Crateriforma spongiae: one gene and its partner. The protein of the gene in region 2 binds, or shares a complex with, the protein of the main gene of each other region. Links are inferred from orthologs where the notes say so. Each region holds a gene or a part of one and is shown on either strand. Other genes may lie near its edges.

Evidence for each region.
Region 1: the proteins of accC (region 2) and accD are in contact, whole or in part, in a solved structure (PDB 8UXZ), measured with the Escherichia coli proteins. The link is inferred for Crateriforma spongiae from one-to-one orthologs.

What each region holds. Positions count from the first base shown.
Region 1 is NZ_JAAXMS010000003.1:563,000-566,246, reverse strand. Bases 63-2,984 are described here. They hold accD (acetyl-CoA carboxylase, carboxyltransferase subunit beta), read left to right. Parts: upstream 63-1,081; coding sequence 1,082-1,888; downstream 1,889-2,984. Other genes in these bases: HFP54_RS10230 (hypothetical protein), read left to right, coding at 2,942-2,984; HFP54_RS10235 (serine/threonine protein kinase), read left to right, coding at 1,941-2,822; HFP54_RS10245 (MBL fold metallo-hydrolase), read right to left, coding at 63-770. Also shown: more of HFP54_RS10245, read right to left, coding at 1-62; more of HFP54_RS10230, read left to right, coding at 2,985-3,247.
Region 2 is NZ_JAAXMS010000001.1:995,276-998,479, forward strand. What follows is about bases 58-2,936. They hold accC (acetyl-CoA carboxylase biotin carboxylase subunit), read left to right. Parts: upstream 58-763; coding sequence 764-2,110; downstream 2,111-2,936. Other genes in these bases: HFP54_RS03760 (M24 family metallopeptidase), read left to right, coding at 58-92; accB (acetyl-CoA carboxylase biotin carboxyl carrier protein), read left to right, coding at 254-745; HFP54_RS03775 (HEAT repeat domain-containing protein), read right to left, coding at 2,135-2,785. Outside these bases: more of HFP54_RS03760, read left to right, coding at 1-57. UniProt on the Escherichia coli protein: This protein is a component of the acetyl coenzyme A carboxylase complex; first, biotin carboxylase catalyzes the carboxylation of the carrier protein and then the transcarboxylase transfers the carboxyl group to form malonyl-CoA.

The DNA of each region.
Region 1 (3,247 bases), on a different replicon or contig from region 2:
GAGTCCACCGGATCGACGCTTTCGTCCAGCGGGTTGATGTGGGTCAACAGCAACCGTTGCGGACGAATCAACGCGGCCAGTTCGGCAATCCGGCTGGTCCAACTGTGTCCGGTTTTCTCAGCCCACTGGCGATGCGTGTCTCGAAAATAGCATTCGTGGACCATCAGATCCGGCACCGACGCCGCTGCTCCGACACCCGAATCCGCCGGCAGACCGCCCGCCATGTCGGAATCGCCACCGAACCAGGCGATGTCCTGTGGGTCAGTCAGCCCCGACGTGTCGGTGGCATAAACCAAACGCTTGGCCTGGCACGACGCGACCGCCGGCCAGTCCAGCCGATAGGCGACCGAACCGCCGGGATGCGGCTGGCGACGCCAAGATACCGTCGCACCGGCGGCGGAAAATTCGGGGGTTTCGTCGATCGGCACCCACTGAACGTCCAAAGGAGCGGGAAAAATCAAATCCGCGAACAAATGGGTCTGGATGGCGTCCAGCTTGGCCGCCTCACCGAAAACACGCACCTGATCCACCGGCCGTCCGGCGACGGAACGACAATGCAAAACATCCAGCAAGAAAGTCAGACCGGCGATGTGGTCCAAATGGGCGTGGCTGATCAAGATGTCCAGATGATCCGTCTCGATCAATTCGGTCAGCCGAAACAGGCCCGTGCCGGCATCCAATACCAATCCACACTGGGGCACGCAGTAACAAGACGTATGCCGGGACCGGTTGGGGTGATACCCGGCGGTCCCCAGACAGTGAAAATCCATCGGCTTATCAGTCGCCCCAGCGAAATACCTAAATTGCAACACCGCCACGACGGCCCGGCCGAACACGACCGACCAGTCTAGCATGCCCCGGGGCCGGTTCGACCTGACGCCGGCCCGACGAGCTCTCATTCACGGTAGTCGCTGGCCGACGCCGGGGCGAAGCCCGATTTGCAGCAGCATTTTTGAAAATGCTTTGCTAAAGTGGCTGACTTGTCGATTCCCAACGATCCGTCCGAGTGTCCATGGCCACAGCGAGTCCGAATTTGTCTTCGACGCCCCGAACGCCTGACGCGTCCGTCGATCCGCCCAGCATGCCGCGAAAACGAGGCGTCCCGGAAGGCCTTTGGCTGAAGTGCCCGGGGTGCGGAGGATCAATCTACAAAAAGGAAATCCAGCAACGGCAGAACGTCTGCCCGAAGTGCGAACACCATTTCTATGTGTCCGCCAGCGAGCGGATCGAACAAGTGCTTGACGAAGGCACGTTCGAGCCGATGAACGACCAAGTTCGATCGGTCGACCCGCTGGAATTTGCCGACCGCCGCCCCTATTCCGACCGACTGGTCAGCGAACAGAAACGAACCGGGCTGTCCGATGCGGTGGTCACCGGCACGGGCATGGTCCGGGCACGTCGCGTCGCGTTTGCCGTCACCGACAGCGCATTCATCATGGGCAGCATGGGTAGTGCGGTTGGCGAGCGATTGGCCCGCCTGGTCGAACACGCCACCGCCCACAATCTGCCCCTGATCATCGTCAGCGGTTCCGGCGGTGGTGCGCGAATGCACGAAGGCATCCTGTCACTGATGCAGATGGCCAAGGTCACCGCGGCGCTGGCCAAGTACGACGAAGCCGGCGGCCTGTTCATCAGTGTCCTGACAAACCCGACGATGGGCGGTGTGGCGGCCAGCTTTGCGTCGTTGGGCGATTTGGTATTCGCCGAACCCAAAGCGTTGATCGGATTTGCCGGGCCGCGAACGATCAAAGCGACCATCGGGATCGAACTTCCTCCGGGATTTCAGACCAGCGAATTTCTGCTGGAACACGGCTACATCGACCGCATCGTCGAACGAAAGAACCTGAAAACGGAAATCGCGCGGGCGATCGACTACTGCGGCAAGTAGGCTGGCCGCGACTGATAGATCCGAATCCATTCTTGGCACCAGAATCAACGCTATGGGTCTGTTTGATTCCATCCGGAACGCTTTCGGTTCCTCTCAAAAGCACCAGGTCATCGACGTCGACACCCGCTATGAGCGGATGCGGACGAGTGCCGTGGGCACCATGAGTTCCTTCTACGTCGCCAAGGACCACAAGACGGATCGGATGGTCGGCGTCAAATTGCTGGATGTCGAGAAACACGACCAGTTTGAAGCACGGTTCAAAGGGCTCAAGAAGCCGGGCGAAGCGGAAATCGCCCTTTCGATGCATCATCCCAAGATCGTCGAAACCTACGAAGCCGGGGTCACGCCCAAGGGGCAACCGGTGATCATCATGGAGTACATCGAGGGGCCGAGCCTGCAACAAATCATCGTCAAAAAGCAGCGACACCTGATTGCCGGCATCGAAACGACGTTGATTCGCGACATGGCCGAATCGCTGAAATACGTCCACGACCAGGGATACATCCACCGAGACATCTGTCCACGGAATTACATTTGCTTGCCCGACATGAGCGGACTGAAGCTGATCGATTTTGGTTTGACGGTCCCCGCAACGCCGCCGTTCATGGCACCGGGAAACCGGACCGGGACGCCGTTGTACATGTCGCCCGAAATTGTGCGGCGTCGGCCGACGGATAAACGGGTCGACATCTTTTCGCTGGGCGTCACGTGTTACTGCCTGTGCACGATGCAGCACCCCTGGCAGGGCGAAGTCGTCACCGGCAAAGCGGCGTTGCAGCACGACACCACCGAACCCACGCCGATCCTGGAACGTGCCCCCGACCTAGACCCCAAACTGGCACGTCTGATCATGCACGCCTTGCAACCCAGCGTCGAAAAGCGGGTCCAATCGATCGACCAATTCTTGGCCACCCTTCGCACCATCGCGGCCTGAACCTTCCAACGAACAACGCTGACGCCGCGTTTCTCAAAAGGGGCCACCCAATTTATTTGCCTTTCCGGCCTCCGATGCGTACGATCGGTTGACTCGACTGACAAACAGGGAATGGATTGATGCCTCGAAAACCACGCTACGAAGTCGCGGATCCTGCCCAGGTACAAGTCTTTCACGCGGTACAACGCTGCGTCCGCCGGGCGTTTTTGTGCGGTGAAGACCCGCTGACTGGCCAATCCTTCGAACACCGGCGGCGGTGGATTCGGGATCGTTTGGAGTTCTTGGCCGGAATCTTCGGTATCGATTGCTTGACCTATTCGGTCATGAGCAACCATTTGCATTTGGTGCTTCGCAGCCGTCCGGACGTTGTCGCTGCGTGGAGCGACCAGGAAGTGGCCGATCGATGGCTGCGACTGTTCCCCATT
Region 2 (3,204 bases):
GAATCGAAGATGACGTCTTGGTGACTGATTCCGGGTGCGAAGTGCTAACGCGACTGCCCAAGGGCCTCGATGATTGTCGGCTGATTCTGTAAAGTCTGCGATCTGATCTTTTGGGGCCACAGCGCCGATACTGTTTCGCCACCGGAGCCCAAAGGGGCTGGGGCGGCCCGGTCGGGGCACCCACCACGAAGCCTCGCGCTGCTGAAAATCATCCGTGGCTTTTCCCGTCACCTCCGCGATAGAACGATAAAGAATGAGCAAGGGAGAAAAGTCAAACACCGGCGTGTTTGACATCGATCGCATCCGTCAAATCGTCCAGTTGATGGAACAGCACGAGCTTGGCGAAGTCGATCTTCAGCAAGGCGACGAAAAAATCAAACTGTGCCGTGGGGTTGCCCCGGCTGCCGTGCCCGTTGCTGCACCGGCACCGGTCGCGGCTGCACCGGTCGCGGCTGCACCGGCCGCGGCGCCTGCCGATGCATCGGCCGACACGTCGGGCACGATCACGATCAACGCGCCGATGGTGGGTACTTTCTATTCACGCCCCAATCCCGAATCGGAAGCGTTCGTCAAAGTCGGCACGGTGGTCAGCCCCGATACGGTGTGTTGCATTGTCGAAGCGATGAAGGTCTTCAACGAAATCCCCGCCGAATGCAGCGGCAAGATCGTCGAAGTGTTGGCCCAAGACCAACAAGCCGTCGACTTTGGCAAACCGTTGTTCCGTGTCCAGCCGCTGGACGGTTGAAGCAAAACCTGACGTTCTATGTTTAAGAAAATTTTGGTCGCCAACCGCGGCGAAATCGCGCTGCGCGTGATCCGCGCTTGTCGTGAAATGGGCATCACCAGTGTCGCCGTCTTCAGCGAAGCCGACCGTGATTCGATGCACGTCCAATTGGCCGACGAAGCGTACTGTGTCGGTACCGCTCGCAGTGCCGACAGCTATCTGCGGATCGATCAAATCATCGCGGCTGCAGAAGTTTCCGATGCCGACGCGGTCCACCCGGGCTACGGCTTTCTGTCGGAAAACGCCCACTTCAACGAAGTCTGTCGTGAAAGCGGATTCGAGTTCATCGGCCCCAGTGCCGATGCGATGCGCAAACTGGGTGACAAAAACACCGCCCGGTCAATCGCCATCGCCAATGAAGTCCCCGTCGTTCCGGGCAGCGACGGGTTGATCGAATCGGACGACGTGGCACGACAGACCGCGGCGGAAATCGGCTATCCCGTATTGATCAAAGCAACCGCCGGTGGTGGCGGCAAAGGGATGCGGATCGCCGAAAGCGAAGACGTTTTGGCCAGTGCATTGAAAGCCGCCCGGAACGAAGCTGCTGCGGCGTTCGGCAACGGTGGGGTCTACCTGGAAAAGTTCATCGATCGCCCACGCCACATCGAAGTCCAAGTCATCGCCGACACCCACGGCAACGTTTGCCACTTGTTCGAACGTGATTGCAGCGTTCAGCGTCGGCACCAAAAGCTGATCGAAGAAGCACCTTGCAGCACGCTGACGCCCGAGCGACGCGACGCAATTTGCCAAGCGGCGGTGCGGATGATTCGCGGTGCCGATTATGCCAACGCGGGAACCGTTGAATTCATCGTTGACCAAAACAACGATTTCTATTTCATCGAAGTCAACGCTCGGATCCAAGTCGAACACCCGGTCAGCGAACTGGTCGCCGGCGTGGACTTGATCAAAGAACAGATCCGCGTGGCCGCTGGCCAACCGCTGTCATTCAAGCAAGAGGATCTGGTCTGCACCGGGACGGCGATCGAATGTCGCATCAATGCGGAGAATCCGGATCGCAATTTCCAGCCTTCACCCGGCCGAATTGAATCGATGTTTGCCCCCGGCGGAATGGGCGTCCGTTTCGATTCGCACGTCTACGCGGGCTACACCGTGCCGCCACACTACGATTCGATGATCGGCAAGCTGATCGTGCACCGCCCGACGCGTGAAGAAGCGATCGCCACGATGCGGCGTGCTTTGGCGGAACTGCAGATCAAGGGCATTTCCACCACGGCGTCCTTCCATGATGTCGTGCTGGGGCACCCCGAGTTTGTGGCTGCGACCATCGATACGAAGTGGGTCGATCGCGAATTCCAAAAGCCCTGATCAATCGGTCGTGGTTCGATCGATTTAAAATCGCTCGGTCGACGCTTCGGTGTCGGCCGAATCGGATCCAGCGGCGTCCAACGCCGCGATCCATTCTTGCGGTTGGTCACCGAAGTCTTTGCCGGTGGCGTCACGCAGCGAGTTGACTGCCAAACGCTGGGTCGACGGGTCGCTGTCATTCAATGCGATGCGTAGCGCGTCCACGGCGACCGGAGATTGAAATCGTCCGAGTGCGGCGATCGCGGAATTGCGGACATCATCATCGGGGTCGGCGTTGACCGTGGTGGCCAACAGCCGCGCCGCTTCCTCGTCACCCCGTTTACCCAGCCCACGACAAGCTTCCATTCGGACTTTGAAGTCGTCGTCATCCAGGCCCTTGCGCAACAGGTCCAATCCGTTGGCTTCGTCGGCACGGCCCGCGGCGACGACGGCCAACCGCCGCATTTCCGCGCTGGGGTCGTGTTCGTAAATCTTGTCCAGTTCACTTAGCCAATACTGTTGGCGATCGGCGGTCATCCGGGCAATGCCACCAGCGACGTCCTGCAGTTCTTGGTGTCTTTCAAAGTCGGTGATGCCCAACTGACGGTCGTCGCGCCATTCCTTCATCACAAAGTACGGATTGACCTTTTTCAACGCGTACAGCGGTCCGTCGTGACAACCCGGTGCGATCGTCATGATCGTGCCAAGCAGAACGGCGGATCGTATCGCGAAACCGAGGCGAATGGCCTTAGCAGGACGACTCGGTTCGATTCGGCTGCGGATCATGCGTGAATCAAGGCTCGTGAAGGAACGCGTTAGGGAAGGTCCGTCGCCAAGGCAACGCGACCGTTTTGCGATGTAGCAAACCACGATGGCTGCCTCCAAGGGCAGTTTATCGGCAACTGTGAAACTGCCAGTTTCCGCAACCGCCGTGATAGGCACCGAATGCGGGCCGGCGCAATCCCCCCCGCCCAATCGATCCATTCGGATCAGTTGGCCCCATCGGATTGTCTTCCCATGGTTTCTAAATGAACACACGCCCCATGTGCTAACAGTCAACGGCACAGTTTCGATAGAGCCGAACGAAACGCGATCTGGGTATCGCGTCGACGAAC